DNA from 2 places in the Citrobacter sp. CRE-46 genome. Region 2 is predicted to be linked to the other one. Evidence: predicted binding sites of a transcription regulator. Region 2 holds the regulator's gene; the other holds the start of a gene.
The links. The regulator CRP, encoded in region 2, controls carbon source genes, mostly activating them, when cyclic AMP is high. The targets are predictions, from matches to a motif close to ATGTGANNNNNNTCACAT.

Region 1 (4,849 bases), 1.2 Mb from region 2:
TTCTCCGCAGTCGTTGCAGCGCCCCATCGTCCATGGATTGTGGCAGTTCTTACAGCGCAGATTACACCCTTGCAGGAACAGAGCCAGGCGGCTGCCCGGCCCGTCGACGCAGGAGAAAGGGATCAGTTTACTTACTGAAGCGCATCTGCTGTTCATGGCTTATCACACGAGGTTGTCGTTCCAGAATGCGTGTATTGCGTGCGGCCTCTTCACCAAGCCAGGTGGTGTTAGTGCGAGATCCTTCGGCACGATATTTTTCCAGATCCGACAGGCGCACCATATAGCCCGTGACGCGGACCAGATCGTTGCCGCTCACGTTGGCGGTGAATTCACGCATTCCGGCTTTAAACGCGCCGAGGCACAGTTGCACCAGCGCCTGTGGATTACGCTTGATGGTTTCATCCAGCGTCAGGATATCGCTGATCCCGGCGTGATAATATGCGTGATGCGGCGCGACGGTTTGCAGATGGGTGATCGGGTCAGGTTCATCACCATAAGGCAGACGCGCGCCGGGCGTGGTGCCGATGTCAGAACTGATCCCCGACTGTGCATGCAGCATCGCGCGCTGCTGCCAGCCATACTTCACCGGCGTGCGTTCGACAAACTCCGCCAGTTGGGCGCTAATGCGATACCCGAGCTGATTGGCGAACGCATCTTTCCCGTAGCGGGCGCTTTGTCCTGCCTTTTCGCACAGCAGGTTTACCGCTTCCGCCAGACCATACATCCCGAACATCGGCACAAAACGTTCGGGATCAATCAACCCTTCCTGCACGAGGAAGCTATTCTCAAAGAAATGTGATTTCGTGTAGAGGAATTCACATCGTGAATCAATGATGGCGATTTGCTGCTGGCAGTAGTGCGGTAGGGTGCGTGTAAAGAAGTCATCGACAGAGGTGCTGCGCTCTGCGATGGCTTTCAGATTGAGCCTGACCAGCGTGCTGCCGCCCCCGGCGAGCGGTAAAGAGTTGTAACAACTCACGACGCCATACTGACCTTTTGTGAAAATTTTATCATTTGCGGGGCCGTTGGATATGTGCGGCTTACTGCACTCGCAGATATTTTGCGCCACGTTGAGCAGCAGATCATCAGGGGTAATTTGCGGATCATAAATGAATGTCAGATTCGGTGAAACCTGCTTTAACTCTGCATCTGCACGTAAAATTGCGCGGGTGATTGGCGTATCGGCAGGGCCGATATTGGCATGCATAAACGCGTCTGGCAGGGTTCTGTCGAGATAACGCCAGAAACGTTTTATTCGAATATCGATCTCTTCTTGTGTTAGAATTCTAACATATGGTTGCAACAGAGCGTCGAGCTGACCGAGGTAGACCGGCATCGAGGTCACTGACGGAACGTGGTGATACAGGATGGTGAGCAAGGACAGCGCATCATCAAGGTCGCTGGCGCCTTCAAGCTCCAGCCATGAGGAACCGTTGGCCAAAAAACGCGCGTAATCAGGCAGCACATAGCGCGGTTTGAACGGGGCATGACCTTCGTACATATCGCAGATCACCCCGTCATCCAGCGCCTGGCGGGCCTCAGCGGACAGTGGCGGATAAGGCAGCGCGTTTTCAGCCTCCAGCGCCAAAAAGTGGCGTTTCTGCTCAGGGCTGAGCGTCGGGCTGGTCACGATTTGTTGGCACCGCTGTTGCAGCGCGAATTCGCTTGAAGTGGGCATCGTTGGTTCCTTTATGTGCCGAAGGTATAGCGCCATTGTAGAAAGCTATGCCGCCGCAACCTTTGATCCGGATGCGTCTGATGCCACCGCACCTGTGGTGTAAAGGTGAATTATTTGAAGCAGATCTCATTAGAGTAATGCAAATCTGTATGTGGTTTTCATTAACTGTGATGTATATCGAAGTGTAATCGCGAGCGGATGTTAGAATACTAACAAACTCGCAAGGTGAAATTTTATACGGCGATGCCGTTGGAGAATGTTATGACCGATTTAACAGCAAGCAGCCTGCGTGCACTGAAACTGATGGATCTGACCACCCTGAATGACGACGACACCAATGAAAAAGTGATCGCGCTGTGTCATCAGGCGAAGACCCCGGTTGGCAATACGGCAGCAATTTGCATCTATCCACGTTTCATTCCTGTTGCGCGTAAGACCCTGAAAGAGCAGGGCACACCGGATATCCGTATTGCCACCGTCACCAACTTCCCGCACGGCAATGACGACATTGAGATCGCGCTGGCTGAAACCCGCGCGGCGATTGCCTACGGTGCTGACGAAGTTGATGTGGTGTTCCCGTATCGTGCGCTGATCGCGGGTAATGAGCAGATTGGTTTTGATCTGGTTAAAGCCTGTAAAGATGCATGTGCGGCAGCAAATGTGCTGCTGAAAGTGATCATCGAAACTGGTGAGCTGAAAGAAGAAGCCCTGATTCGCAAAGCGTCTGAAATTTCTATCAAAGCGGGTGCTGATTTCATCAAAACGTCTACCGGTAAAGTACCGGTCAATGCGACGCCGGAAAGCGCACGCATCATGATGGAAGTGATCCGTGATATGGGCGTTTCTAAAACCGTTGGTTTCAAACCCGCTGGCGGCGTGCGTACTGCAGAAGATGCACAGCAGTTCCTGGCGATTGCTGACGAACTGTTTGGGGCTGACTGGGCAGATTCCCGCCATTACCGTTTTGGCGCATCCAGCCTGCTGGCGAGCCTGCTCAAAGCGCTGGGTCACGGCGACGGTAAGAGCGCAAGCAGCTACTAAGTTTGAATTGCCCATCGTAGGCCGGATAAGGCGTAAGCCGCCATCCGGCATCAATACGACTAGCCGGGGAGCGCACTGCTTACCCGGCCCATAATCGGGAGGTTACCGTGTTTCTCGCACAAGAAATTATTCGTAAAAAACGTGATGGTCATGCGCTGAGCGATGAAGAAATTCGTTTCTTTATCAATGGGATTCGCGACAACACTATCTCTGAGGGGCAAATCGCCGCCCTGGCGATGACCATTTTCTTCCACGATATGACAATGCCTGAGCGAGTTTCGCTGACCATGGCAATGCGTGATTCAGGAACCGTGCTGGACTGGAAAAGCCTGCAACTGAACGGCCCGATTGTGGATAAACACTCTACCGGCGGCGTGGGCGACGTAACGTCGCTGATGTTAGGCCCGATGGTGGCTGCCTGTGGCGGCTATATTCCCATGATTTCCGGGCGCGGCCTGGGTCATACCGGCGGTACGCTCGATAAACTGGAAGCGATTCCTGGGTTTGATATCTTCCCGGACGACGCGCGTTTCCGTGAAATTATTAAAGATGTGGGTGTGGCGATTATTGGGCAAACCAGCTCGCTCGCACCGGCGGATAAACGTTTTTATGCCACCCGCGATATTACCGCGACGGTGGATTCCATCCCGCTGATTACCGGCTCTATCCTGGCGAAAAAGCTGGCGGAAGGGCTGGATGCGTTGGTGATGGATGTGAAAGTAGGCAGCGGCGCGTTTATGCCGACCTATGAACTTTCTGAAGCCCTTGCCGAAGCAATTGTCGGCGTGGCGAACGGGGCGGGTGTACGTACCACCGCGCTGTTAACTGATATGAACCAGGTGCTGGCTTCCAGCGCAGGTAACGCGGTAGAAGTCCGCGAGGCTGTCCAGTTCCTGACAGGTGAATACCGTAATCCACGTTTGTTAGATGTCACCATGGCGCTGTGCGTGGAAATGCTGATCTCCGGCAATCTGGCGAAAGATGACGCCGAAGCCCGTGCGAAATTGCAGGCGGTGCTGGACAACGGTAAAGCGGCGGAAATTTTTGGCCGTATGGTTGCGGCGCAGAAAGGCCCGACCGACTTCGTCGAAAACTATGCGAAGTATCTGCCGACGGCAATGCTCAGCAAAGCGGTATATGCTGATACTGAGGGTTTTGTCAGCGCGATGGATACCCGCGCGTTGGGTATGGCAGTCGTTTCCATGGGCGGTGGACGCCGTCAGGCATCGGATACCATCGATTACAGCGTCGGCTTTAGCGACATGGCCCGTTTGGGCGACAGCGTAGACGGACAGCGTCCGCTGGCAGTGATCCACGCGAAAGATGAAGCCAGTTGGCAGGAAGCGGCGAAAGCGGTCAAAGCGGCAATTAGCCTTGACAATAAAGCGCCAGAAATTACACCGACAGTCTATCGTCGTATAACCGAATAACTGTATACTGATCTGATCGCTTTTTTGCGGCGCAGATGTATGGAGAACAAGATGAAACGTGCATTTATTATGGTGCTGGACTCCTTTGGTATTGGTGCGACTGAAGATGCGGATCGCTTTGGCGACGTAGGCTCAGACACTATGGGACACATTGCAGAAGCCTGTGCGAAAGGTGAGGCTGACAATGGTCGCAAAGGCCCACTGAATCTGCCTAACCTGACCCGTCTGGGCCTGGTGAAGGCTCACGAAGGTTCTACCGGTAAAATTGCTGCTGGTATGGACGGTAATGCGGAAGTCATTGGCGCATACGCATGGGCGCATGAACTCTCTTCCGGGAAAGATACGCCGTCTGGCCACTGGGAAATCGCCGGAGTGCCGGTTCTGTTTGACTGGGGTTACTTCAGCGACCACGAAAACAGCTTCCCGCAGGAACTGCTGGATAAGCTGGTAAAACGTGCCAACCTGCCGGGTTACCTCGGTAACTGCCACTCTTCCGGTACCGTGATTCTGGATCAACTGGGCGAAGAACATATGAAAACCGGGAAGCCGATTTTCTATACCTCCGCTGACTCCGTGTTCCAGATTGCCTGTCATGAAGAGACCTTTGGCCTGGATAAACTCTACGAGCTGTGCGAAATCGCGCGTGAAGAGCTGACCGAGGGCGGTTACAACATCGGTCGTGTTATCGCGCGTCCGTTTA
Region 2 (4,849 bases):
GAAAGCCCGACGTCGATTTTCATTTTTTCTCGCGTAACCTGCTGACTGACTAGCGACAAAATCACATATTGGCTAACCCGCAAGCGCTGCGCGCGGTATAGTTATTCTTTCCGATTATTAATTGCTCTGGTGTTATGGTTGAAATCACATCCACAGAAATGATCCCACCTACTGATGATTCGCGAGAATTCCGCCCTATGCGCGGTATCAGTAACCGCCATTTGCAGACAATGCTGCCGCGTTTAATTCGCCGCAAGGTGAAGTTCGACGCCCATTGGCAGCGTCTGGAATTACCCGACGGTGACTTTGTCGATCTGGCATGGAGTGAAGATCCGCAACAGGCGAAGCACAAACCGCGCCTGGTGGTTTTTCACGGTCTGGAAGGCAGTCTGAACAGCCCGTACGCACATGGCCTGATTGAAGCAGCGCAAAAGCGCGGCTGGCTGGGCGTGGTGATGCATTTTCGCGGCTGCAGCGGCGAACCAAATCGTCTCAACCGTATTTATCATTCTGGTGAAACAGAAGATGGCACCTGGTTTTTACATTGGCTGGAACGCGAGCTTGGTCGTGTGCCGACCGCGGCGGTCGGCTATTCACTCGGCGGGAACATGCTTGCCTGCCTGCTGGCCAAAGAAGGCAACGATATTCCCATTGATGCAGCGGTTATTGTCTCTGCGCCTTTCGTGCTGGAAGCCTGTAGTTACCATATGGAGAAGGGGTTCTCACGCGTCTACCAGCGCTATCTGCTCAATCTGTTGAAAGCTAACGCCTCGCGTAAGCTACAGGCCTATCCGGGTTCGTTGCCGGTGAGTCTGACCCAGTTGAAATCCCTGCGTCGCATTCGAGATTTTGACGATCTCATCACTGCCAAAATCCACGGTTTTGCCGATGCTATAGACTATTACCGCCAGTGTAGCGCCATGCCATTGCTTAATCAGATCGCCAAACCGACGCTGATTATCCATGCCAAGGACGATCCGTTTATGGATCATCACGTGATCCCTGAACCGGAAAACCTGCCCTCACAGGTGGAGTATCAGTTGACTGAACACGGCGGACACGTCGGATTTATTGGCGGCACAGTGCGCCGCCCTGAGATGTGGCTGGAATCCAGAATTCCCGACTGGCTGACAACGTATCTGGAGGCGTCATCATGATTATCCCCTGGCAAGACATCTCCCCGGACGCGCTGGACAATCTGATTGAAAGCTTTGTCTTGCGCGAAGGTACCGATTATGGTGAACATGAACGTTCGCTCGAACAAAAAGTCGCCGACGTCAAACGCCAACTACAATCAGGTGAAGCCGTCCTGGTGTGGTCCGAACTGCATGAAACGGTCAACATCATGCCGAGGAAGCAGATTCACGAGTAATTCGTAGCCGACGGCTGACTATAATAAAAAATCAACCTATTCATGGAGTTGTTATGTCTGCCAAACATCCGGTGATTGCGGTAACAGGATCCAGCGGCGCGGGGACCACCACCACCAGCCTCGCGTTTCGTAAAATTTTCGCGCAGCTAAATCTGCGCGCCGCCGAGGTGGAAGGTGACAGTTTTCATCGCTATACCCGTCCGGAAATGGATATGGCGATTCGCAAAGCGCGCGATGCCGGGCGACATATCAGTTATTTCGGGCCCGAAGCCAATGACTTTGGTCTGCTGGAACAAACCTTCATTGAATACGGCCAGACGGGAAAAGGTCAGTCGCGTAAATATCTGCACACCTACGATGAAGCCGTACCGTGGAACCAGGTCCCGGGAACGTTTACCCCCTGGCAGCCATTGCCTGAACCGACGGATGTCCTGTTCTATGAAGGGCTACACGGCGGCGTCGTCACCCCACAGCAAAATGTGGCCCGGCATGTCGACCTTCTGGTCGGCGTAGTGCCGATCGTTAACCTGGAATGGATCCAGAAACTGACCCGCGATACCAGCGAGCGTGGACACTCGCGTGAAGCGGTGATGGACTCGGTTGTGCGCTCAATGGACGATTACATCAATTACATCACGCCGCAGTTTTCCCGTACGCACATTAACTTTCAGCGCGTACCCACCGTCGATACCTCAAACCCCTTTGCTGCCAAGAGCATTCCGTCGCTGGATGAAAGCTTTGTGGTCATTCATTTTCGTAATCTGGAAGGGATCGACTTTCCGTGGCTTCTGGCCATGCTGCAAGGCTCATTCATTTCCCACATCAATACATTAGTCGTACCTGGCGGCAAAATGGGTCTGGCGATGGAATTGATTATGCTGCCGCTGGTCCAGCGACTGATGGAAGGTAAAAAGATAGAGTGAGGTACGGGATGTGCCCGACGGCGCTACGCTTATCGGGCCTACGAATCGGTATCGTCCTGTAGGCCCGATAAGGCCAAGCTGCCATCCGGCTTCACGTATTACGCAGCAACCACTTCATAGGAGTGGGTAATATTCACCGCCTTTTCCAGCATCAATGCCACGGAACAATATTTTTCCGCCGAGAGATCGACGGCGCGGGAGACCGACGCCTCTTTCAGATCGTTGCCGGTGACGATGAAATGCAGATTAATGTGGGTAAACAAACGCGGCGCTTCTTCACGGCGCTCAGAGGTGAGCTTCACTTCGCAGTTGGTCACATCCTGACGCCCTTTTTGCAGGATCGACACCACATCGATCGCGCTACAACCGCCTGCAGCCATTAATACCATTTCCATCGGGCTCGGCGCTTTATCACCGGAGTTACCGTCCATCAAAATTTGGTGGCCAGAGGCGGACTCACCGAGGAAGGTTAACCCCTCAACCCACTTTACACGCGCTTGCATATTTCGTAACTCCAATGTTTCAATTTTCCTGACAGATTACGCGTACATAACAATTCTCGCAACGGAAGGCGACCTGCGTCATGCTGAAGCGAGACACCAGGAGACACACGGCGAAAGCTATGCTAAAACAGTCGGGATGCTACAGTAATACATTGACGTACTGCATGTATGCAGAGGACATCACATTACAGGCTGCAGTATATTTTTAGTAGCCCCCTTCCCAGGTAGCGGGAAGCACATTTTTGCAAACCCAGAGGCAGCGTCGTTTTCTGGCTCTGGAGACAGCTTATAACAGAGGATAACCGCGCATGGTGCTTGGCAAACCGCAAACAGACCCGACTCTCGAATGGTTCTTGTCTCATTGCCATATTCATAAGTACCCATCGAAGAGCACGCTGATTCACCAGGGTGAAAAAGCGGAAACGTTGTATTACATCGTTAAAGGCTCAGTGGCAGTGCTGATCAAAGATGAAGAAGGGAAAGAAATGATCCTTTCTTATCTGAATCAGGGCGATTTTATTGGTGAATTAGGCCTCTTCGAAGAAGGCCAGGAACGTAGCGCTTGGGTACGGGCCAAAACCGCATGTGAAGTCGCTGAAATTTCCTACAAAAAATTTCGCCAATTAATCCAGGTCAACCCGGATATTCTGATGCGCCTGTCTTCTCAGATGGCTCGTCGCCTGCAGGTCACGTCTGAAAAAGTAGGCAACCTTGCCTTCCTCGACGTCACCGGCCGTATTGCCCAGACTCTGCTGAATCTGGCAAAACAGCCTGACGCGATGACTCACCCGGACGGTATGCAGATTAAAATCACCCGCCAGGAAATCGGCCAGATCGTTGGCTGCTCCCGTGAGACCGTTGGTCGTATTCTGAAGATGCTGGAAGATCAGAACCTGATCTCCGCTCACGGTAAGACCATTGTCGTTTACGGCACACGTTAATCCCATCGAAATGGCGCGTTACCCGGTAGCGCGCCATTTTTGTTTGTTCCGATGTGGCGAAGACTGATTTATCACCCCGAGATCAACTACGCACTACGGCAGACGCTGGTGCTGTGTTTACCTGTGGCTGTCGGTCTTATCATTGGTCAGCTTCATCTGGGGCTTCTGTTTTCCCTCGTCCCTGCCTGTTGCAACATTGCCGGTCTTGATACCCCGCATAAACGCTTTTTTAAACGTTTAGTTATTGGCGCATCGCTGTTTGCCGGTTGCAGCCTGATCATGCAGTTACTGCTGGCGCAAGATATACCACTGCCGCTCATCCTCACCGGCCTGACGCTAATTCTTGGCGTAACCGCCGAGCTAAGCCCGTTGCATGCGCGACTGCTGCCAGCCTCACTCATCGCGGCAATTTTCACGCTAAGCCTTGCCGGGAACATGCCCGTCTGGGAGCCATTGCTGATCTATGCACTGGGTACGTTGTGGTACGGTCTGTTCAACTGGTTCTGGTTCTGGATGTGGCGTGAGCAGCCACTGCGTGAATCGCTTAGCCTGCTGTACCGCGAATTAGCCGATTACTGTGAGGCCAAGTACAGTCTGCTGACCCAGCATGCCGATCCAGAAAAAGCGCTGCCTCCGCTACTGGTTCGTCAACAAAAAGCGGTGGATTTGATTACCCAGTGCTACCAGCAAATGCACATGCTGTCGGCGCATCACAATAATGAATACAAGCGACTGTTGCGTGCCTTTCAGGAAGCGCTCGATTTGCAGGAACATATTTCAGTTAGCCTGCATCAGCCGGAAGAGGTGCAAAAGCTGGTCGAGCGAAGCCACGCGGAACAGGTGATTCGCTGGAACGCGCGCACCGTCGCCGCCCGCCTGCGCGTCCTGGCCGATGATATCTTGTATCACCGCTTACCGACCCGTTTCTCAATGGAAAAGCAAATTGGCTCGCTGGAGAAAATCGCCAACCAGCATCCGGATAATCCGGTAGGACAGTTTTGCTACTGGCACTTCAGCCGTATCGCCCGCGTGCTACGGACCCAGCGCCCGCTGTATGCCCGAGATTTGATGGCGGACAAACAGCGGCGGTTGCCGTTGATCCCGGCGCTG

Region 1: deoC (deoxyribose-phosphate aldolase) is a predicted target of CRP. The motif match lies at 1,791-1,808, and genes of this name have one in related genera.

Annotation. Positions count from the first base shown of each region.
Region 1 covers NZ_CM184341.1:4,404,877-4,409,725, reverse strand. Annotated here, with positions in the region: gene AC534G_RS21450 (YjjW family glycine radical enzyme activase) at 1-156, opposite strand, end outside; gene AC534G_RS21445 (YjjI family glycine radical enzyme) at 128-1,678, opposite strand; gene deoC (deoxyribose-phosphate aldolase) at 1,940-2,719, shown strand; gene deoA (thymidine phosphorylase) at 2,827-4,149, shown strand; gene deoB (phosphopentomutase) at 4,201-4,849, shown strand, end outside.
Region 2 covers NZ_CM184341.1:398,624-403,472, reverse strand. Annotated here, with positions in the region: gene AC534G_RS01890 (NUDIX hydrolase) at 1-53, shown strand, start outside; partial or broken gene AC534G_RS01885 (hydrolase) at 98-1,157, shown strand; gene AC534G_RS01880 (YheU family protein) at 1,154-1,372, shown strand; gene AC534G_RS01875 (phosphoribulokinase) at 1,426-2,295, shown strand; gene AC534G_RS01870 (OsmC family protein) at 2,394-2,798, opposite strand; gene crp (cAMP-activated global transcriptional regulator CRP) at 3,107-3,739, shown strand; gene AC534G_RS01860 (YccS/YhfK family putative transporter) at 3,791-4,849, shown strand, end outside.